Regions from separate parts of the Actinosynnema sp. NPDC053489 genome, predicted to be linked through region 2. Evidence: riboswitches for the same ligand, from Rfam matches in the RefSeq annotation. Region 2 holds a riboswitch; each other region holds the start of a gene.

Region 1 (7,458 bases), on a different contig from region 2:
TCCACTTCATCGGCGCCGGCCCCGGCGCCCCCGACCTGCTGACCCTGCGGGCGGCGCGGCTCATCGCGGAGTCGCCCGTCTGCCTGTACGCGGGCGCGCTCGTCCCGGTCGAGGTGCTCGACCACTGCCCGCCCGGCGCCCGCCTGGTCGACACCGCGAACCTCGACCTCGACCGGATCACGGCCGAGCTCGCCGCCGCGCACGCCGCCGGGCAGGACGTCGCCCGCCTGCACTCCGGCGACCCGTCGGTGTTCAGCGCGGTGGCCGAGCAGATGCGCCGGCTGGACGCGCTGGGCATCCCGTACGACGTCACGCCGGGCGTGCCCGCCTTCGCCGCCGCCGCCGCGTCGCTCAACCGCGAGCTGACCGTGCCGGGCGTCGGCCAGACGGTGATCCTGACCCGCACGTCGGCCCGCGCCACGCCCATGCCGCCGGGGGAGGACCTGGGTTCGCTGGGCCGGACCGGCGCGACGCTGGTGCTGCACCTGGCCGTGCAGCGGATCGAGGAGGTCGTCGCCGACCTGCTGCCCCACTACGGCCCGGACTGCCCGGTCGCCGTGGTGGCCCGCGCGAGCCGGGAGGACGAGCTGGTGCTGCGCGGCACCCTCGCCGACATCGCCGGGCAGGTGCTGGCGGCCGGCGTGCGGCGCACCGCCGTCATCGTCGTGGGCCGGGTGCTGACCGCGGCGGGCTTCCCGGACAGCCACCTCTACTCCGCGCAGCGCTGCCGGTCGTGACCTCAGGCCCGGCCGACGACCGCTCCCGCGCGGTCGATCACCACCACGTCGACGGCGACCGGCGCGCCCCGCAGCACGCCGTCCGCCGTCGCCTTGGCCCGTGCCGCCACCAGGTCGCCCAGCGGCACGCCCGCCGCCTGGCAGACCTGCAACGCGCCGAGCGCGGTGTTGGCCACCGCCACGGCGCCGGCCACCTCCGGGTCGTCCACCAGGGACGCGAGGAAGCCCAGGTCGACCTGCGACCGCCCCGAGTGCAGGTCCAGGTGGCCGTCCGCGAGCTTGGACAGCTTGCCGATCCCGCCCGCGATCGTCAGCCGCGGCACGGGGTGGCGGCGCAGGTACTTCAGCACGGCGCCGGCGAAGTCGCCCATGTCCAGCAACGCGTCCTCCGGCAGCCCGTGCAGCTCCGCCGCGACCCTCTCCGACGTGCTGCCGGTGCAGCCGGCCACGTGGTCGCGGCCCTGCGCCCGCGCCACGTCGATCCCGCGCCGGATGCTGTCGATCCACGCCGAGCACGAGTACGGCACCACGACGCCCGTGGTGCCGAGGATCGACAGCCCGCCCAGGATGCCCAGCCGGGGGTTCCACGTCCGGCGCGCCAGCTCCTCGCCGTGCTCGACCGAGATCGTCACCACCACGTCGCCGCTGCCGCCGTGCTCCGCCGCGACCCGGGCCACGTGCTCGCGCATGAGCTGCCGCGGCACGGGGTTGATCGCCGGCTCGCCGACCGGCAGCGGCAGGCCGGGCTTGGTCACCGTGCCGACGCCGGGCCCCGCCTCGAACACCACGCCGCTGCCCGGCGGGCCGTGCCGCACGGTGGAGCCGACCAGCGCGCCGTGCGTCACGTCCGGGTCGTCGCCCGCGTCCTTCACGATCGCGGCGAACGCGGAGCCTGCGTCGAGCGCCTCGCGGGCCAGGGCGAACGCCGGCGTGCGCCCCTTGGGCAGCGCGATCCGCACCGGGTCCGGGAACGCGCCGGTGAGCAGCGCCGTGTACGCCGCCGTGGTGGCGGCGGTGGCGCAGGCGCCGGTGGTCCAGCCGAAGCGCAGGTTCGTGCTCACGACGACAGGATGCAACAGCCGTGAGGACCGTGCTGGTACTGGGTGGCACGGGCGAGGCGCGCGCGCTCGCCGCCGCCCTCACCGACGTCCGGGTCGTCTCGTCGCTGGCGGGCCGGGTGGCCCACCCGAAGCTGCCGGAGGGCGAGGTCCGCGTCGGCGGCTTCGGCGGTGTCGCCGGGCTGGTGGCCTACCTGCGGGCCGAACGGGTGGCCGCCGTCGTGGACGCCACCCACCCGTTCGCCGACCGCATCACGGCCAACGCCCTGGCCGCCACCGCCGAGACCGGCACGCCGTTCCTCGTTCTGCGCCGCCCCGGCTGGCCGCCCGAGGACGGCTGGCGGTACGTGGACACCGTCGCCGAGGCCGCCGCGCTCGTCGCCGGCCGCCGGGCGTTCGTCACCACCGGGCGGCGCGACCTGGCCGCGTTCACCGCGGGCGTCGCCCGCACGGTCGACCCGCCCGACCCGCCGAACCCGCGGCTGGACCTCGTCCTGGACCGCGGACCGTACACAGTGGACGGTGAGCTGGCGCTGATGCGGGAGCACCGGGTCGAGGTGCTGGTCACCAAGGACAGCGGCGGGCCGATGACGGCGGCCAAGCTGACGGCCGCGCGCCTGCTCGGCATCCCGGTCGTGGTCGTGCGCCGGCCGCCGCCACCGCCCGCGCCGCTGGTGGAAACCGTGGCCGAGGCCGTCGAGTGGCTCAGCCGGGGTAGCGGCGCGGGGTGAACACCGCGCCGCGCGGGCTGACCCGCGTCTGCGACGAGCCCACCAGCAGCAGGCAGCGCATGTCCACGGTGGACGCGTCCAGGTCCGCCAGCCGGACCACCCGCACGGACTCCTCCGGCCCGCCGACGTCACGCCCGACGACCACCGGCGTGTCGGGGGAGCGGTGCCGCAGCAGCACGTCCCGCGCCTTGTCCACCTGCCACGTGCGGCTGCGCGAGGCCGGGTTGTAGATCGCCAGCACCAGGTCGGCCCGCGCCGCCGCCCCCAGCCGCTCCTCGATCACGTCCCACGGCTTGAGCCGGTCCGACAGCGACACCACGCAGTAGTCGTGGCCCAGCGGTGCGCCGACCCGGCTGGCCACGGCGTGCGCCGCGGTCAACCCCGGCAGCACCCGCACCGGCACGCCCGCGAACTGCTCCTCGCCCGCCACCTCCAGCACCGCGCTGGCCATCGCGAACACGCCCGGGTCGCCGGACGACACCACCGCGACCCGCCGCCCGCGCTTGGCCAGGTCCAGCGCGAACGCGGCCCGCTCGGCCTCCACCTTGTTGTCCGACGCGTGCCGCCGCTGCCGGGGGTCCACCGGCACCCGGTCCAGGTAGGTCACGTAGCCGACCAGGTCGTCGGCGTCGGCCAGCGCGCGGCGGGCCTGCGGCGTCAGCCACTCGGGCCCGGCCGGGCCCAGCCCGACCACCACGACCTCGCCCGCACCGGCGGGCCGGCGCGCGGGCCTGCTCGGCAGCAGCGCCAACGAGAAGTACGGCACGCCGTCGGGGTCCACTTCGGACAGCGGCGCGGTGCGCTGCGCCCCCGTCGTGGCGCGCTCCACGTACCACGCCTCGTCCAGCCGCCCGGCCCGCGCCAGCGCCTCGCGCACCCGCGGGAACGTCCGCCCCAGCTTCATGATCGCCACGGGGTCGCCGCCGGCCAGGTGCCCGGCGAGGGTGTCCGCCGGCAACGTGCCCGGCAGCACGGTCAGCACCTCGTCCCGCTCCACCAGCGGTCGCCCGATCACCGCCGCGCCCGCGCTCACCGACGTCACGCCCGGCACCACCTCGGCCGGGTAGCGGTGCGCCAACCGCTTGTGCAGGTGCATGTAGGAGCCGTAGAAGAACGGGTCGCCCGCCGCCAGCACCACCACCGTGCGGCCGGCGTCGAGGTGCGCGGCCAGCCGCGCCGCGCACTCCTCGTAGAACGCGTCGATCTCGCCCTGGTAGTCGTCGGAGTCCTCGGTCGTGACCGGGTAGACGAGCTGCTCCTCGACCTGGCCCTCGCGCAGGTAGGGCTCGGCGATCCGGCGCGCCACGCTGCGCCCGTGCCGCGCGCTGTGGAACACGACCACGTCCGCCTCGCCGATCAGCCGCGCCGCCTTGACGGTCACCAGCTCCGGGTCGCCCGGACCCACCCCGACCCCGTACAGCCTGCCCGTCATTCTTCCTCGCTCGCGATCGCGTTGAGCGCCGCCGCGGTCATGGCGCTGCCACCCCGCCGACCGCGCACGACCAGGTGCTCCAACCCCAGGGCGTTGGCCGCCAGGGCGTCCTTCGACTCCGCCGCGCCGATGAACCCCACCGGCACGCCGAGCACGGCCGCCGGTCGGGGCGCACCCGCCGCGACCAGGTCGAGCAGGTGGAACAGCGCGGTCGGCGCGTTGCCGACGGCGACCACCGCGCCGTCCAGCCGGTCGCCCCACAGCTCCAGCGCCGCGGCGCTGCGCGTGGTGCCCAGCTCCGCCGCCAGCCCCGGCACGCGCGGGTCGCCCAACGTGCACACGACCTCGTTGTCCGCGGGCAGCCGCCGCCGCGTCACGCCCGCCGCGACCATCTGCGCGTCGCACAGGATCGGCGCGCCGGCCAGCAGCGCCGCCCGCGCGGCGCGCACGACGTCGGGCGAGAAGTCGACGTCGGAGACCAGGTCGACCATCCCGCAGGCGTGGATCATCCGCACCACCACCCGGGCCACGTCCTCCGGGAACCGCGCCAGGTCCGCCTCGGCGCGGATGGTGGCGAAGGACCGGCGGTAGATCTCCGCGCCGTCCCTGATGTAGCTGGTCACCTGATCTCCTCGTAGCCGCCGCCGGTCGCGACGAACTCCACCACGTCGCCGGCGGGCCTGCCGCACCGGCGTGCGCAACCGGACCAGTGCGCCCGGCCGGACGTGCTCCGGGACCGCGCCCAGCGGGCCGCGTCGGCGCGCACGTCGGCCAGCGACTTCGCGCAACCGGGGCTGCCGGTGCACGCGCTGACGCCGTGCCAGGGCGAGTCCGCCGAGGTGAACAGGCCGCTGGTGTCGCTGCCGGCCGGCACGACCACGCTGCGCCACGGCGTCAGCCGCACGGGCACTCCGGCGAGCAGCCGGGCGTCCCACCGGCCCAGCGGCACACCCGCCACCACCACCTCGCCGTGCGCGCCGGGTGCGACGGGCGTCACAGCCGGCGCGACCCGGGCGTCACCCGGAACGCCCAACGCCGCCGTGATCTTCGGCACACCGCCGTCCACTTCGGACAGCCGCCAGGCGTCGCCGCGGATGCCGGCGAACACGCGCGCGGCGGTCACCACGGCCGCCACCGGGTCGGTCACCCGCAGCCCTGAATCGTGGCCGGCCAGGAACAACGCGTCACCGACCAGCCCGATGTCACCCGACAGGCCGCTCACCGCGCCACCCACCGTGACCAGGAACCGCCCGGGCAGGGACGCCAGTTCCGGCGTCGCGCACAGCTCCGCGTCGATCGCGTCGACCAGCGCCTGGTTGTCCTCCAGCGGCGCGGCGACGATGTTGCGCACCCGCTCGTGCGTCGGCGAGGGCAGCAGGCCGACGGCGCGCAGCCGTGCCCCCAGCTCGTGCTCCGCACCCGGCGCCAGGCCCCTGATCTGCAGGTTCGCCCGTGAGGTCAGTTCGAGCACCCCGTCGCCCAGCTCGATCGCGGCGGCCCGCAGCACGTCGACCTGCGCGGCGCTCAACGTGCCGCCGGGCACGCGGACGCGCGCCAGGCCGCCGTCGGCGGCCCGGTGCACGTCGACGGCGCCGGGGCAGGCGTCCGGGCGGGTTCGACCGGCCGACGCGGGTCCGCCGGCGAGGGGCGCGGGAGAAGCCGTGGGCATGGACTGGATGCTAACTGCCGTTAGGGTGACCTCCGAACGGCGAAGCAGCAGGAGGAAGCCGGTGCGAGTCCGGCGCGGTCCCGCCACTGTGACCGGGGGAGGCCCCGGGAGTCAGGAACTCCGCTCGCCGTCCCCTACGACCGGGGCGAGGACCCCCGAGGGATGGAGCACGCACGTGATCCTGCTGTTGTCGACCTCCGACACGGACCTGCTGTCGGCCCGGGCCAGCGGCGCGGACTACCGCCTGGCCAACCCCGCCCGCACGGCGGCCGACGACCTCCCGGCGCTGGTCGAGGGCGTCGACCTGGTGGTCGTGCGCATCCTGGGCGGTCGCCGGATGTGGGAGGAGGGGCTCGACCGGCTCCTCGCCTCGGGGCTGCCGGTCGTCGTGCTGGGCGGCGAGCAGAACCCGGACGCGCCGCTGATGGAGCTGTCGACCGTGCCCGGCGGCGTGTGCGCCGAGGCCCACGCCTACCTCGCGCACGGCGGCGCGGCGAACCTCGCCCAGCTGCACCGCTTCCTCTCCGACACCGTGCTGCTCACCGGGCACGGCTTCGCGCCGCCCGAGCCCACGCCCACCTGGGGGCTGCTGGAGCGCCAGGACCCGGACCAGGGCCCGACCGTCGCCGTCCTGTACTACCGCGCCCACCACGTGGCCGGCAACACCGCGTTCGTGCACGCCCTGTGCGACGCGATCGTGGCCAAGGGCGGTCGCCCCCTGCCGGTCTACTGCGCCTCGCTGCGCGCCGCGGAGCCGGAGCTGCTGGCCGAGCTGGGCAAGGCCGACGCCCTGGTCGTCACCGTGCTGGCCGCCGGCGGCACCAAGCCCGCCGCGGCGTCCGCCGGCGGTGACGACGACGCCTGGGACGTGGGCGCGCTGGCCGCCCTCGACGTGCCGATCCTGCAGGGCCTGTGCCTGACGAGCAGCCGCGCCGCCTGGGACGGCAACGACGACGGTCTGTCCCCTTTGGACACCGCCACCCAGGTCGCGATCCCCGAGTTCGACGGCCGGATCATCACCGTGCCGTTCTCGTTCAAGGAGGTCGACGAGGACGGCCTGACCGTCTACGTGGCCGACGAGGAGCGGGCCGCCCGGGTCGCGGGCATCGCCGTGCGGCACGGCAGGCTGCGCCACGTCCCGCCGGCCGAACGGCGCATCGCGGTCGTGCTGTCGGCGTACCCGACCAAGCACTCCCGCATCGGCAACGCCGTCGGCCTGGACACCCCGGCCAGCGTGGTGCGGCTGCTCGCCGCGATGCGCGAGCGCGGCTACGACATCGGCGACGAGCTGCCCGGCGTGGCCGACCTCGACGGCGACGCGCTGATCCACGCGCTCATCGCCGCCGGCGGCCAGGACGCCGACTGGCTCACCGAGGACCACCTGCGGGGCAACCCCGTGCGGCTGCCCGCGGCCCGCTACCGCAAGTGGTACGCCACCCTCCCGGAAGACACCCGGCGGGAGGTGGAGCGGCACTGGGGCGAGGCACCCGGCGAGCTGTTCGTGGACCGGTCCGGCGACCCCGACGGCGAGATCGTGCTGGCCGCGCTGCGCTCGGGCAACGTCGTGGTGATGGTGCAGCCGCCGCGCGGGTTCGGCGAGAACCCGATCGCCATCTACCACGACCCGGACCTGCCGCCGAGCCACCACTACCTGGCCGCCTACCGCTGGCTGGAGGACGAGTTCGGCGCGGACGCCGTCGTGCACGTGGGCAAGCACGGCAACCTGGAGTGGCTGCCCGGCAAGACCGTCGGCCTGTCGGCGGGCTGCGGCCCGGACGCGGCCCTGGGCGACCTGCCGCTGATCTACCCGTTCCTGGTCAACGACCCGGGC
Region 2 (7,458 bases):
GCCGACCGGTGAGATCCGGGTGGTCGACTACAAGACCGGCGCCGCGCCGCGCGAGGTCGGCGAGGCCAAGGCGTTGTTCCAGATGAAGTTCTACGCGCTGGTGCTGTGGCGGCTGCGCGGTGTGGTCCCGCGCCAGCTGCGGCTGATGTACCTGGCGGACCGGCAGGCGCTGGCCTACCAGCCGGACGAGGCGGAGCTGACCCGGTTCGAGCGCACGCTGGAGGCGATCTGGGAGGCGATCCTGCGCGCGGCGAAGTCCGGCGACTTCCGGCCGAACCCGGGCAGGCTGTGCGACTACTGCGACCACAAGGCGCTGTGCCCGGCGTTCGACGGCACGCCGCCGCCGTACCCGGGGTGGCCGGAGCCGGACGCCGGCGTCGAGACTGCGCTGGACCGGGCGGACTGACGGGGGGTGACGCCGGTGGACGCGTTCTACGAGCGGCTGGACGTCGACCGGTTCGCCGCGACCGGGCACACCTCCGGGCCGTGGGGCGAGGACAGCCAGCACCTGGGGCCGCCGTCGGCGCTGCTGGTGCGGGCGCTGGAGCAGTGCGCTCCGCGGGCCGGGGCGGTGCTGTCGCGAGTGGCGTTCGACGTGCTCGGCCCGGTGCCGGTGGCGGAGCTGACCGTCACGGCGTCGGTGGTGCGGCCGGGGCGCTCGGTGGAGCTGCTGGTGGCGGAGCTGGCGCACGCGGGCCGGGCGGTGCTGCGGGCGACGGCGTGGCGGATCGTGGCCGGCGACACGGCGGGGGTGGCGACCGGCCCGGGCGAGCCGCTGCCGCCGCCGACGGCGTGCGAGCCCATGGCGATCCCGGAGCACTGGCGGGGCGGCTACCTGGCCGCGATGCGGTGGCGCTCGGTCAGCGGCGGGGTGTTCTCCCCCGGTGACGCGGTGGTGTGGGGCCGCGCGGAGGTGCCGGTGGTGGCCGGCGAGGAGCCGAGCGCGACGCAACGCCTGTTCACGGTGGCGGACTCGGCGAGCGGTGTGTCGAGCCGGCTGGACATCCGCACCTGGTACGCGATCAACACGGACCTGACCGTGCACCTGCACCGGGAGCCGGTCGGCGAGTGGTTCGCCCTGGACGCGCGGACGGTGATCGGCCCGTCGGGCGTGGGCGTGGCGAGCAGCGTGCTGCACGACGAGCGCGGGCCGGTGGGCGGCACGGCGCAGTCGCTGTTCGTGCGGGAGCGCTGACCGACCGGCGCGCGCACCATGGGGTGATGAGGTTCGCGGACCGCTCCGACGCGGGCCGGGTGCTGGCCCGCGCCCTGGTGGACGGGTCGTGGACCGATCCCCTGGTGCTCGGCCTGGCCCGCGGCGGGGTGCCGGTGGCCGCCGAGGTCGCCTCGGCGCTGGGCGGCGAGCTGGGCGTGGCCGTGGCGCGCAAGATCGGCGCTCCCGGCCACCCCGAGTACGGCATCGGGGCGGTCACCGCCGAGGGCGACCCGATCTACGACGACGCCGCCCTGCGCCTGCTCGGCCTCCGCCCTGCGGACCTGGCCGACGAGTGCGAGGCCGAACGCCGGGAGGCCCGCCGCCGGGTGGCGCTGTACCGGGCCGGTCCCGTGCGGCTCGAAGGTCGTGACGTGCTCGTCGTGGACGACGGGTTGGCCACCGGCGTCACGGCCCGCGCCGCGCTACGCGAAGCCCGCGGGCACGGTCCGCGACGCCTGGTGCTGGCGGTGCCGGTGGGCGCGGCGGACGCGGTGCGCGCCCTGGGGTCCGACGCCGACCTGGTGGTGTGCCCGCACCCGCGCGCGGACTTCCGCGCGGTCGGCCGGTTCTACGCCCGCTTCGACCAGACCGGCGACGAGCAGGTGGTCGAACTGCTGCGCCGGCACGGCGGGCGGTAGCGCTCGACGGTCACAGGTGCTTGTAGACGTCCTCGAGCGTCAGGCCGCGGCCGAGCATGAGCACCTGCACCCGGTACAGCAGCTGGGAGACCTCCTCGGCCAGGCGCTCGTCGGACTCGTGCTCCGCGGCGATCCAGACCTCACCCGCCTCCTCCAGCACCTTCTTGCCCTGCGCGTGCACCCCGGCCTCCAGAGCCGCGGCGGTGGCGGAGCCCTCAGGGCGGGTGCGTGCGCGTTCGCTCAGCTCGGCGAACAGCTCGTCGAAGGTCTTCACGGGGTCCGATCCTCCCATCCCCCGAACGGCCGCGGGCAGCCAGGTCAGGCCGGGACGGACCGCGTGGCGCGGACGTGCGCGCGCAGGCCGGCCGCCTGGGCCGCCGCCGACGCCACCGCGAACAGCACCCCGAGGCCGGGACGCGGGACCGCCGTCGGCGCGACGTGCTCGAAGACGTGCGCCGAGGCGTCGTACCCGACCGCGACGACCACCGCCGCCACCACCGCGACGCCGGCGAACACCGCCGCGACGGGCCGGGCCACGCGTGAGCACGCGTGCATCACGACCGCCGCGCCGAGGTAGGCCCACCACAGCGGCAACCGGGACAGCTCCACGTCCACGTCGCCGTAGTGCGCCCACGGCACGAGCACGGCGAGCACGGTGAGGCAGATCGAGACGATGGTCCACTTGGCCGGTTGGGTCACCCGGCGAACCCTAGACGCCGTAGTGCGGGCTGGTGAACGGCCACACCTCGGCGATCCACTTCGGCACGAACGCGTCCAGCGCGCGCTCCAGGTCCGTGCCCACGTACTCGTCCACCACCCACCACGAGATCCGGGCGTCGGCGCCGTCGGGGTCGATGTAGACGCAGCCCAGCAGCTGGGTCTCGGCGGCGTCGAAGAGGGCGTAGTTGAACGACTCGTGCGCGTCCTGCTCGCGTTCGTGGCGGGCGAGGTCGACGCGGTCCTGCTCGTGGGTCATGTCGGCGGGCGGCCAGCCCCACTTCTCCCCGTACCGGGCCCAGAGGCGCTCGCGCGAGCCCATCACGGCGGGGTAGTCGATGTCCACATCGGACTCCCGGATGGGTCGGAGGTGGTGCTCGGCGTCGAGCGGGACGCGGGTCGGGTGGGCGAAGTCAGCGGGGAGCCACGGCATGGCGCGGATTCTGCGTGGCCGCGGGCGGAAGCGCCAGCGAAATCCGGTGGCGATCGCCGCAACGCGCCCCGGACGACGGCGGCGCCGCTGTTCGGCCCTCGGGCCTTGCCGAACGCGGGCCCCCGCTGCGGACGACCGGCCGGCGACCCTGCTCCCGCCGGTGCGCGGGCGGCCTGCCGACGTTCTACGTCGCGTAGGCGGCGAACTGGACACCCATCGCCACGCCCGCGAGCACGAGCAGCGCGCCGGCGGCGGTGAGGGCTCGTCGGTAGCCGGTGTCGCCGAGCCCGCGGCGGCCGCGGGCGACCAGGAGGGCGATCACGACCTTGCCGCCGACCAGGGTGAGGTAGAAGCCGATCAGGAACGCCGACCCCGCGAGCGGTGACGCGCGCCAGGTGGTGACGGTCAGCGGGCCGAGCGCGGTGGCCCAGGCGATCCACGGGTGGGGGCTGAGCAGGTTCACCAGGACCGCTCGGCGCAGGGCCTCGCCGCCGGTCGACGTGCCGGAATTGTCGGACCGCGTCGGTAGGATCGAGTTCAGGGTTCCCCTGGGCGGGGACTCCTGCGAAGCCGTGGTTGGTGCGATCGGGGCGGTCGGCGCGGGGGTCACGGGGCGGTTGGTCAGGGTGGCGGTTCGCGCTTCGCGGACGGTGCGCAGGCCGCTCCACACCACGAACACCGCGCCGACGACGCCGAGCACGCCCAGCGCCCGCACGGGCAGGCGGTCCAGCAGGAGCAGCGTCACCGCGACCACGACGGCGTCCGACAGCAGCGGCGCGCAGGCGGTCAGCGCTCCGGCCCGCCGGCCCGACCGCAACGCCGAGGTCACCACCAGCACCAGCAGCGGGCCGGGGCTGAGGCTCGCGGTCAGGCCGAGGGCCAGGCCCAGGCCCAGTGCGTCCACGGCGGCAGACTAGGGCACGTGTCCGAGTTCGCCCGAGTCCTGGCCACCCTGCGGCAGATCCGCGGCCTCAGCCCGTTCTTCGCCCTCGACGTCGGCCGGCCCGACGACGGCTGGCACGACGGCGCCGACCTGCCGCGCGGGCCGGCCCTCGCCGACGCCGTCGACCGGATCGGCGTCCGCTACCGCACCGGCGAACGGCGGGTCGCCGCGTCGCTGTTCTTCCTGAGCTACACCGCGCGGCTGCTCAGCCCGGTCGTCGCCGCGCGCGCGGTCGGCGGGACGGCGCCGGACGTCCGCCCCGGCAACGTCTGGTGGCGCTACGGCCCGGAGGGGCTCCAGGTGCGGCTGAAGGACCCGGTCGCGGGCGTCGGCATCGCCGAGTCGATGGAGCCGGTGGTCGAGGCGGTCCGCGCGGTCGCGCCCGTCGCCCGCGGGCTGCTGTGGGGCAACGCCGGGTCGTCCGTGGCGGGGGCCTTGCGCACGATCGCCCGCAGCGGTGTCGACTGCGCCGGGCTGATCGACGAGCTGTTCGCCGACCCGCCGCTGCGCGACACCGGCGGGTTCGCCCCCTTCCCCGGCGAGGTGGTGTTCCGGCGGCGCAGCTGCTGCCTGTACTACCGGCTCGACGGCGGCGGCACGTGCGGCGACTGCCCGCTGCCGCGCCGACCCGGCACGTGAGGAACACGACAACTCGTCTGGTCGGTTGTGCCGGACCTCGATCGACATCTACCGTTCGGGCGCCGCAGTGGACGGGAAGCCGGTGGGAATCCGGCGCGGTCCTCGCCACTGTGACCGGGGAGCCAACCCGCCGAGAACGTCACTGGCCGCGCCGCGGCTGGGAAGACGCGGGGACGGCGTCGATCCGGGAGTCAGGAGACCGGCTGCGGCACGAGTTGTTGTTGACCTTCCACGAGGTATGGAGGAGGCCGTCATGACGAGCCCCGCGCATCCCCTTTCCACTCCCGTCCCCCGGTGGGCCTACGCCGTCGCCCTGGTCGCGCTGATCGTGGCGTGGCTGGTCCTGCAGGAGAACGGCATCGCGCTCGGCCACGCCGCCGAGGCCGTGCACGAGTTCTTCCACGACGGGCGCCACGCGCTCGGCGTCCCGTGCCACTAGGGCGCGCCGACATGGCGAACACGTCCTCGTACCGGGGGTTGCTGCTGCGGGGTGTCGGCGCGGGCGCGGTGTCCGGGCTGCTCGCGGGGCTGGTCGGCGTGCTGGTGGTCGAGGTGCCGATCCGGGCGGCGCTGGCCGTCGAAGAGGCCCGGCCGGTCGAGCCGGGCGCGGGTCACGACCACGGCGAGGTGTTCAGCCGCGGCACGCAGGTGGTCGGCGGTGTGCTCGCCGCGGTGCTGGTGGGCCTGGCCGTCGGCGCGCTGTTCGCCACCGCCTACGCGGGGGCGCGGCGCTGGTTCCCCGGCAAGGCGCCGTTTACCCGGGCGGTGGCGCTGTCGGTGGCCGCGTTCGGCGCGGCGGCGCTGCTGCCCGCGGTGAAGTACCCGGCCAACCCGCCCGCGGTGGGCGACCCGGACACGGTGGAGTACCGCACGGTGCTCTACCTGGGGTTGATCGCGGCCGGGCTGCTGGTCGCGCTCGGCGCGAGCCACCTGGCGTCCCGGCTGGGCCACCTGTCGTCGCCGGTGCGCGCGACCGCCGTGGCGCTGGCCGTGGTGGCGGCGGTGGTCGTGCTGCTGGTCGCGTTCCCGGCCACGCCGGACGCCGTGCCGGCGGACGTGCCGGCGTCGGTGCTGTGGGAGTTCCGGTTGGCCTCGCTGGCCGAGACGGCCACGTTGTGGCTCGGTCTCGGCGTGGTGTTCGGCCTGCTGGTCGACCCGGCCACGCGCCGGGTCCGGCAGGTGGCGCCGGCGGTGTGACCGCAGGGCGGGGTCGTCTCAGGCGGCCCCGCCCGCGAGGCCGGCCAGCAGCGGGAGGTCGACGCCGACCAGGGATTCGCGGAACACGCGCCGCTCGCCCGGCTCCACCGGCACGTCGCACGGCACGACCAGCACCGTGCAGCCGGCGGCGACGGCGGAGGCCACGCCGGTCGGCGAGTCCTCCACGGCCACGCACCGGGTCGGGTCGACGCCGAGCAGGCGCGCGGCCTTGAGGTACGGCTCGGGCAGCGGCTTGTTGCGGCGGTCCACCTCGTCGCCGCACACCGTGACGTCGAACAGGTCACGGCCGATCGTGTCGAGCGCGACCTCGGTCAACTGCCGCTCGGTGGACGTCACCAGCGCCATCGGCACACCGGAGTCGCGGACCGCCCGCAACGCCTCACGCGCGCCCGGCCGCCACGGCAGGCCCGCGCGGAACACCTCCTCGGTGCGCCGCATGATCCACGCCGCGCCGTCGGCGACGTCCTCCGCGCTGGGCCGGTCCACGCCGACCTCGGCGAACAGCATCGACATCGTGCGGGGCACGCTGGAGCCGACCATCGCCTCCCTGGTCTCCCGGGACAGCGTGCCGCCCAGCTTCTCCACGAACTCGTACAACGGGATGTCCCACAGCTTCTCGGAGTCCAGCAGCGTGCCGTCCATGTCCCACAGCACGGCCTCGACCGTCATGATCACGCGTTGGTCACTCCACTTCCGGGTGGTGCGGTCGTCGGCGCTTCGGGCAGTGGGTTCGGCACCCCGGCGCGGCGGCTCGCCGAACCGGTCCGCGAGGCCGTGCCCGGTCTCGTTGGAACACTCCTGACCTGCGAAATCGTCCACGGTGACGGCAACGGCCCGCGGCGCGGCCGCCGTTACCCCCTCGGTGACGGTGACGTGGTCGGCGAGCGCGCCGGGGACCGGCGGCGTGACACGACCCGACATGCGCTCAGCCTACGGCGTCGGGTGTGAGCCGGTGGTCGTAGTCTGGCCGCGTGACCGATCCGGACCAGGCCGCCCAGACCCCCTTCGACCCCAGCGAACCGCTCAACAACCCGATCATGGTTGCCGCGTTCGAGGGGTGGAACGACGCAGGAGACGCCGCCAGCACGGCCATCGAACACCTGCAGCTCACGTGGGACGCGACGCCGTTGGCGGAGATCGATCCGGACGACTACTACGACTTCCAGGTGACGCGCCCCACGGTCCGACTCGTGGACGGTGTCACCCGGAGGGTGGAATTCCCGACGACGCGCCTGTCGGTGTGCCGCCCGCCCGGGTCGTCGACCGACGTGGTGCTCGTGCACGGCATCGAGCCGAACATGCGGTGGCGGAAGTTCGCGTCCGAGCTGCTGGGCCACATCGAGGACCTGGGCGTGACCACCGTGGTGACGCTGGGCGCGCTGCTGATGGACACCCCGCACACGCGGCCGGTGCCCGTGACGGGGACGGCGTACGACGAGGCGGCGGCGGCGAAGTACGGGCTGGAGCGGTCGCGGTACGAGGGGCCGACCGGGATCGTCGGCGTGTTCCAGGACCTGTGCGTGCAGGCGGGGGTGCCCGCGATCTCGTTCTGGGCGGCGGTGCCGCACTACGTGTCCCAGCCGCCCTCGCCGAAGGCGACGCTCGCCCTGCTGCACCGGGTGGAGGAGGTGCTGGACGTCGAGGTGCCCCTCGG
Region 3 (7,458 bases), on a different contig from region 2:
GCCCGCGCCGCCGGTGCGCACGGTCGAGACGATCAGGTTGCCCGGGGCGTAGACGTCGACGCACGGCCCCGTGCTGGAGGAAGAGGACCGGACGTCCGCGCTCGTCGACGAAGCGACCACGCTGGCGGTCTCGACCTTGCGAGGCAGGCGGTCGCACGAGTTGCCGCCCGTGTTGCCCGCCGACGTGGCCAGGAAGACGCCCGCGGCGATCATGTTGCGGATCGCGGTCTCCAGGCTGGCCGACGCGGTGAAGTTCCACGACGTGTTCGCGACCGCCGGCTTGGTGTGGTTGGCCGTCACCCAGTTGATCGCGTTGAGCGCCGCGGTGGTGGTGGCACTGCCCGAGCAGTTCATCATCTTCACGCCGTGCAGCCGCACGCCCTTGGCGACCCCGTACGTGGCCGACCCCACCGTGCCCGCCACGTGCGTGCCGTGACCGTGGCAGTCGGTGTTGTCCGTGTCGATGGCGTTGTAGTCGAACGTCGCCCGCCCGCCGTAGTCCGGGTGGCTCGGCGTGATGCCGGTGTCGATGACGTAGGCGTGGACGCCCGCGCCTGTGGAGTTGTAGGTGTAGCTCGCCGACAGCGGCAGGGCGCGCTGGTCGATGCGGTCGATGCCCCACGACGGCGGGTTGGTCTGGGTGGCGTCGAGCGCGTCGGTGACGAGCACGTCCTGCTCGATCGTGGCGACCGCCGGGTCGCGGCTGAGCTCGCGCAGCTGCGCCGGGGTGAGCTTGGCGGCGAAGCCGTGCAGCGCCGCGTCCCAGACGTGGGTCGGCGTGACGCCCGCCGCGGCGGCCACGCTCGCGCCGCCGCGGGCCGTGACGCCGAGCGAGACGATGTAGGAGTCCTTGATCGGCCGCACGGTCGCGGACGCCGTCGCGGTGATGACGGCGGCCCGGTGCGCGGGTGCGGCGGACGAGACCCCGGCGGTGAGGCCGGCGGCGGTGCACGCCACCGTCAGCACGATGAGCGTTCGGTGAAGAGGGCGCACGAGTTGGCTCCTTCGGGTGAACCCCGACGGGCGGGCCCCGACGCAGGGTTGACGGAGCCGACGGTCGCTCCCCCGAGGTTCCAACAAGCAGCCTGACCAGGTGTTATGCCGCCGTCAACGAAGGTCGGCCGGACGGCCGCCGGACCGTCACCCTCGGTGGACGTGGCGGCCAACAGGTCACGGCCGCGTCGCTCGACCGGGCGCTTGTCGCGCACCGACCGGGCCAGTGCCGGCCGGGGTCAGCGCCAGTCGGGTCAGCGCCAGTCGGGTCAGGGCGACCCCGGCCAGGACGACCGCCATCCCCACCACGACTCGCGGGGTCAGCGGCTCGTCCAGCACGACCGCCCCCAGCGCCACGGAGACGACCGGCAGGAGGTAGCCGACGGTGGCCGCGCTCGTCGGCCCCTCCTCCTCGATGATCCGGTAGTTGAGGATGAACGTGCAGCCGGTGCCGAACACCCCGAGCACCACCACCGCGACGATCGCCGTCGCGTTCGGGGTCGTCGGGGTCCGGTCGAACGGCAGCGGCAGCGCGCTCAGCCCGGTCGCGGCGACGAGCTGGGCGGCGGACACGGCGACCGGAGCGCCCTTGCCGACCAGCTTGCGGCCCATGTACGCGAACGCCACCGCGTAGGAGGCCGCCGCGCCGAGCAGCGCCACCGCGCCCGCGACCGGGACGCCGGTCCCCCGCCAGGGCGCGAAGATCAGCACCACCCCGCCGAACCCGACGACCAGGCCGAGCAGCCGCAGCGCCACCGCGCCGCGGTCCGTGCCGGTGACCAGTCCGATGAGGAGGGCGAACAACGGGGTGGTCGCGTTGAGCACGCCCGCCACCCCGGAGTCCACGGTCCGCTGCCCGACGGCGAACAGCAGGAACGGCAGCGCGTTGCAGAAGAACGCGGCGACCGCGAGGTGCCCCCAGAGCCGTCGTGGCAACCGCCGGCGGCCGAGGCGGGCCACCACCCACAGGGTGAGGGCGCCCAGCGCGCAGCGGGTCGCGGTGATCACGGCCGGCGACAGCCCGGTCAGGGCCAGTTCGATCCACAGGAACACCGAGCCCCACAGCAGGGCCAGCGCCCCCATCCGCACCACGCTTCGTCCGGTCATGGGACCACCGTGATCCACGACCGGCTTCAAGAAAAGTGAAACCTCATGACGAATCGTTAAGCCGAGCTGCAAAGTCGCCGGGCGCGGGCGCTCCCGCACCCGGCGAGGAGCCCGCTCAGCGCGTGTGGACGAACAGCCGGTCGACGCCGTGGACGATCGACGCCGCGCGGAACGCCGGGCGCTCGTCGGCCAGCCGCAGCCGGGGGAAGCGGCGCAGCAGGGCCGGGTAGGCCGCGCGCAGCTCCATCCGGGCCAGCTCCGCGCCCACGCACCGGTGCGCGCCGAAGCCGAACGCGAGGTGCGACGTGGCGGGCCGGCCCGCGTCGAAGTCGGACGCCTCCTCGCGGTTGGCCGCCGACAGCGACACCACGACGACGTCGCCCTCCTCGATCTGCTGCTCGCCGACCCGCAGCGCGTGCCGGGCGAACCGCGGGAACGCCACCTGCACCACGCTCAGGTGCCGCAGCAGCTCCTCCACCAGCGGCGCGGCAGCGGCGTCGTCGTCGCGCATCGCCGCACGCGCGGCATCGTCCTTGAGCAGCACGATCGCGCCGAGCGCGAGCATCGACGCCGTGGTGTCGAACCCGCCGGTCAGCACGCCGTCGGCGAGGCCGGCCAACTCGACGTCGCTCACGTCGTCGCCGTGCTGGCGGATGATCGAGCCGATCAGGCCGTCACCGGGCGACCGCCGCTCGCGGCGCACGATCTCCTCCATGTAGGACAGCGACTCCGAGATGGCGCCCAACGCCTGGCCCGCGCCGCCGAACAGGTCGAACCGCGCCGCCGCCAGCTCCTGGAACCGGTCGCGGTCCTCGTAGGGCACGCCGAGCAGCTCGCAGATGGTCAGCGACGGGATCGGCAGCGCGAACTCCTTGACCAGGTCGACCGGCCCGGTCGCGGTCTCCATCGCGTCGAGCCGCTCGGTGACGATCGCGTCGATGCGCGGCACGAGCCGCGACAGCCGGCGCATGGTGAACTCGGGCGTGAGCAGCTTGCGCAGGCGGGTGTGGTCGGGCGGGTCGGCGAAGCCCAGGCCGCCGGGCGACTGCTCGATCCGGCCGACCGCCGCGCCGAGCCGCGCGTAGTCGTTGCTGAACGCACCTGTGTCGGAAAGCACCTTCTTGGCTTCCTCCAGGCCGGTGACCAGCCACACGCGCAGGCCGAACGGCACCGGGATCCGGTGCACCGCACCGCTGTCCCGCATCCGCTCCAGCTCCGCGACCGGGACCACCCCGTCCCGCTTCAACGGGACCAGCGCACGGTCCGGGAGCAGCGACAACGCCCGCGAGCCGATCTTGCCCAGCACCCACCGCGTCGCCGAACGCCGTGCGACCCACGCCACCAAGCCGTCGCGCACGGACGCCAGAGTCGTCATCGAACACCCCTCTTCCCCAGATCGAATCGCCCGACGGTAACCGGCCGTCGGGGTGAGCAGCATCGCGCCAGAGGCGGATTGACACACCATGATCCGTGACAGACGATCGGCAATCGCGCGCGAAACGGGGGAAGCCGGTCGAAATCCGGCGCTGACCCGCAACGGTAGGTCCGAGAAGGACGAGCCCGAACACCCGTCGCACGTGCCACGCTCCAGACACCGTCGAGGTCAACGGGTCGGAGCCCCGGGGGAGGTCGGTCACGGCAGTCCGGGGTCCGCTCGCGCCTCGCGCCCCGGAAAGGCCGAACATGTCGTTGAGACGGACCGCCGCCGTCATCGCCGCCGCCGCCGTCACCGCGCTCGCGGTGGTCCCCGCCGCCGAGGCGCGGGCCGTGCCGACGACGGACGTCGCCGACGCCGCCGCCGGTTGGCTCGCCCGGCAGCTGGTCGACGGCGACCACTTCGAGAACGTCTACGACGGCGTCGCCTACCCCGACCACGGCCTCACCCTCGACGCCCTGTTCGCCTTCACCGCCGCCGGCGTGGCGTCCGACAGCGCCGACAAGGCCGCCGCCTGGCTCGCCGAGCCCGACGTGGTCAACGGCTACCTGCACTCCGGCGACCCCGCCGAGTCCTACGCGGGCGCGCACGCGAAGCTGGCCCTGGCCGTGCAGGCGCGCGGGCAGGACCCGACGGCCTTCGGCGGCGTCGACCTGGTCGCGGGCCTCACCGCGCTCCAGGCGCCGTCCGGCCGGTTCCGGGACAAGTCGCAGTACGGCGACTACTCCAACGGCTTCACCCAGGCGTTCGCCGTGCTCGCGCTGGACCGGTGGCGGGGCGCGCCGCAGGCCGCCGTCGACTACCTCGTCGGCACCCAGTGCCCCGACGGCGGGTTCCCGCTGGTGCTGGAGGCCGCCACGTGCGCCTCGCACGTGGACGCCACCGCGATGGTCGTGCAGGCGCTGCTCGCCGTCGACCGGGGCGGTCCGGCGGCCGAAGCGCTCGACTGGCTGACCGCCGCCCAGCAGTCCGGCGGCGGGTTCCTGGACGAGGGCCAGACCGGCGAGGGCAACGCCAACAGCACCGGCCTGGCCGCCCAGGCGCTGCGCGCGGGCGGTCGCACGGCCGCGGCGGACCGCGCGACCGCGTTCCTGCGGTCGTTGCAGGTCGGCTGCGCGGCGGCGGAGCCCGACCGGGGCGCGATCGCGTTCGACCGGTCCGGGTTCACGACGACCACCTCGTTGCGGGCGAGCGCGCAGGGCGTGCTGGGCCTGGTCGGTGTCAACTTCGCCGACCTGACGGCGCGGGGCGGCCAGGCGGGCGCGCCCGTGCTGGACTGCCCGGCCACCACGACCACGCCCACGTCGGGCGCCACCACCACGACCACCACCACGACGGCCGGCACCACCACCGCGGAGCCGACGACCACGTCCGCCGCGACCACCACCGGCACGACGACCGCCGTGGTCGTGGTGGCGGCCAACGGCGGCACCCTCGCCCGCACCGGCGCGGAGGTCGGCCCGATGCTGTGGGTCGGCGCGCTGCTGCTGGTCGGCGGCGTGCTCGCGGTCGTGCTGGCGCGCAAGCGGTACGCGGGTGCCGGCAGGTGACCGGGTGGTGGCGGGCGTCGGTGGCGGTCGCCGTCGTCGGGCTCGCGATGGCGCACGCCCCGCTCACGGCCCGGGCCGCGGGCTGCGCGGGCGTCACGGTGGTCGTGGACTTCGGCGCGCTCGGCGGCGGGGTGCGCACCGGGTGCGCCCCGGGTGACCCGTCCTCCGGGACGGGCGCGCTGACCGCCGCCGGGTTCGGCTACACGTTCGCCGCCCGGCAGCCCGGCTTCGTGTGCCGGATCAACGGCCAACCGGGCAGCGACCCCTGCGTCACCGCCTCCCCCACCACCGCGTACTGGGGCTACTGGCACGGGCAGCCCGGTGGCTCCTGGGTCTACAGCGCCACGAGCGCCGGCGGGTACGACCCCGCGCCGGGCACCGTGGAGGGCTGGGCGTTCGGCGCGGGTCAGCAGCCGGGCATCGCGCCGCCCGCACCGCCGGCGCCGCAACCACCCGCGCAACAACCACCCGCGCCCGCACCGGCCCAACCGGCGCCGCCCGCCCAACCCGGTCAAGCCGGTCAACCTGCCCAACCGGGTCAACCGGCTCCCCCGGCGGCGCGACCCGACCAACCGGGAGCCACGCCGGAGGCGACCGCCGCGACCACGACGGCCGAGCCGACGACCGCGGCACCCACGTCCGCGACCACGACGGGAAGCACGACCTCCTCGTCCACCGCACCACCCGCCGGGACGCCCGCGGCCGTGGAGCCGACGGCCGGCACGTCGTCCGGCGGCACGGTCGGGCCGGTCGTCGGGATCGCGGTGGTCGCGGCCCTGGCCGGCCTCGGCGCGTGGACCGCGCGGCGGCGCGCCCGGGCGGCCGGGTGAGCCTGCACCCCGGCGCGTGGTGGCTGTGGGCGCTGTGCCTGGCCGCCGTCGCCGCCCGCACCACCAACCCGCTCCTGCTGGCCCTGGTGATCGCGGTCGCGGGGTACGTGGCCGTGTCGTGCCGGGAGGACACCCCGTGGGCGGGCGCCTACGGGGTCTTCCTGAAGTTCGCGCTGGTGGTGCTGGCGATCCGGGTGGTGCTGCACGTGCTGCTGGGCGGCCTGGGCGGGCCGACGGTGCTGGTGACGTTGCCCGAGGTCCCGCTGCCGGAGTGGGCCAGGGGCGTGCGGCTGGGCGGCCCGGTGAGCGCCGAGGGGCTCGTGTTCGCGCTGTGCCAGGGCCTCCAGCTGGCGACGCTGCTGTGCTGCGTCGGCGCGGCGAACGCGCTGGCCAACGCCAAGCGGCTGCTCCGGTCGCTGCCGGCCGCGCTGTACGAGGTGAGCGTGGCGGTGGTGGTGGCGTTGACCGTCGCACCGCAGCTGGTGGCGGGTGCCCGGTCGGTCCGACGGGCGCGGGAGCTGCGCGGTGACGTCGTGCGGGGCGTCAAAGCGGTGAAGCTGCTGGTCGTGCCGGTGCTGGAGGACGCCTTCGAGCGGTCGCTGGTGCTGGCCGCGGCGATGGACTCCCGCGGGTACGGCCGCACGGCCGGGCTGCCGAAGCGGACCCGGGTGGTCACCGGCGCGCTGGTGCTCGGCGGGTTGCTCGGCCTGTGCGTCGGCGCGTACGGCCTGCTGGGCGGCGGGACGCCGGGCGTGGTGGGCACGCCGATGCTGGCGGTGGGCTCGGTGCTGGCGGTCGCCGGCCTGTGGACGGGGTCGCGGCGGGTGCGGCGCAGCCGGTACCGGCCCGACCGGTGGGGCCCGCGCGAGCTGCTCATCACCGCGTCCGGGCTGGTGGCGGCGCTGGCGACCTACCTCGCCCCGGCGGGCCTGGGCGGCGCGGCGCTCACGCCGGGCACCGTGCCGCCGGCCGTGCCCGACCTGCCGCTGCTGCCCGCGCTCGGCCTGCTGTGCGCGCTCGCGCCCGTCGTCGTCGCCAGGAACAGGGTGGACCCGTGATCCGGTTCGAGAACGTCTCCGTCACCTACCACGACGCCGCCGCGCCGGCGCTGGCCGACGTCGACCTGCACGTGCCGGAGGGCGAGCTGTGCCTGGTCGTCGGGCGCACCGGCTCGGGCAAGTCCACGTTGCTGCGCGCGGTCAACGGGCTGGTGCCGCACTTCACCGGCGGCACCCTGACCGGCCGCGTGCTGGTGGCCGGCCGCGACACCCGCACGCACCCGCCGCGCGAGCTGGCCGACGTGGTCGGCGTGGTGGGCCAGGACCCGCAGGCCGGGTTCGTCACCGACTCGGTCGAGGAGGAGCTGGCGTACTCGATGGAATCGCTGGGGCTGCCCAACCCGGTGATGCGCAAGCGGGTCGAGGAGACGCTGGACCTGCTGGGCCTGGCCGAGCTGCGCAACCGGCCGCTGGCCGCGCTGTCCGGCGGTCAGCAGCAGCGCGTCGCGGTCGGCGCGGCCCTCACCGCCCACCCGCGCGTGCTG

What was found. A riboswitch is a leader RNA that binds a small molecule or an ion and turns the genes downstream of it on or off. The one in region 2 is predicted to bind cobalamin.
Region 1: another riboswitch for cobalamin. It lies ahead of cobN (cobaltochelatase subunit CobN); the one in region 2 lies ahead of ACIGNX_RS14250 (CbtB-domain containing protein).
Region 3: another riboswitch for cobalamin. It lies ahead of ACIGNX_RS10915 (prenyltransferase/squalene oxidase repeat-containing protein); the one in region 2 lies ahead of ACIGNX_RS14250 (CbtB-domain containing protein).

Annotation. Positions count from the first base shown of each region.
Region 1 is NZ_JBITXT010000007.1:418,307-425,764, reverse strand. It holds gene cobM (precorrin-4 C(11)-methyltransferase) at 1-737, shown strand, start outside; gene ACIGNX_RS19155 (cobalt-precorrin-5B (C(1))-methyltransferase) at 740-1,798, opposite strand; gene ACIGNX_RS19150 (cobalt-precorrin-6A reductase) at 1,819-2,526, shown strand; gene ACIGNX_RS19145 (precorrin-2 C(20)-methyltransferase) at 2,501-3,958, opposite strand; gene ACIGNX_RS19140 (precorrin-8X methylmutase) at 3,955-4,581, opposite strand; gene ACIGNX_RS19135 (hypothetical protein) at 4,578-5,627, opposite strand; cobalamin riboswitch at 5,635-5,769, shown strand; gene cobN (cobaltochelatase subunit CobN) at 5,803-7,458, shown strand, end outside.
Region 2 is NZ_JBITXT010000005.1:412,573-420,030, reverse strand. It holds gene ACIGNX_RS14290 (RecB family exonuclease) at 1-406, shown strand, start outside; gene ACIGNX_RS14285 (thioesterase family protein) at 422-1,195, shown strand; gene ACIGNX_RS14280 (phosphoribosyltransferase) at 1,222-1,854, shown strand; gene ACIGNX_RS14275 (phosphoribosyl-ATP diphosphatase) at 1,865-2,128, opposite strand; gene ACIGNX_RS14270 (hypothetical protein) at 2,173-2,553, opposite strand; gene ACIGNX_RS14265 (GNAT family N-acetyltransferase) at 2,564-3,004, opposite strand; gene ACIGNX_RS14260 (LysE family transporter) at 3,189-3,908, opposite strand; gene ACIGNX_RS14255 ((2Fe-2S)-binding protein) at 3,927-4,586, shown strand; cobalamin riboswitch at 4,627-4,809, shown strand; gene ACIGNX_RS14250 (CbtB-domain containing protein) at 4,840-5,025, shown strand; gene ACIGNX_RS14245 (CbtA family protein) at 5,037-5,783, shown strand; gene ACIGNX_RS14240 (HAD family hydrolase) at 5,802-6,473, opposite strand; gene ACIGNX_RS14235 (PAC2 family protein) at 6,776-7,458, shown strand, end outside.
Region 3 is NZ_JBITXT010000004.1:246,011-253,468, forward strand. It holds gene ACIGNX_RS10900 (S8 family peptidase) at 1-993, opposite strand, end outside; gene ACIGNX_RS10905 (DMT family transporter) at 1,171-2,100, opposite strand; gene ACIGNX_RS10910 (cytochrome P450) at 2,216-3,475, opposite strand; cobalamin riboswitch at 3,569-3,691, shown strand; gene ACIGNX_RS10915 (prenyltransferase/squalene oxidase repeat-containing protein) at 3,784-5,085, shown strand; gene ACIGNX_RS10920 (hypothetical protein) at 5,082-5,915, shown strand; gene ACIGNX_RS10925 (CbiQ family ECF transporter T component) at 5,879-6,973, shown strand; gene ACIGNX_RS10930 (ABC transporter ATP-binding protein) at 6,970-7,458, shown strand, end outside.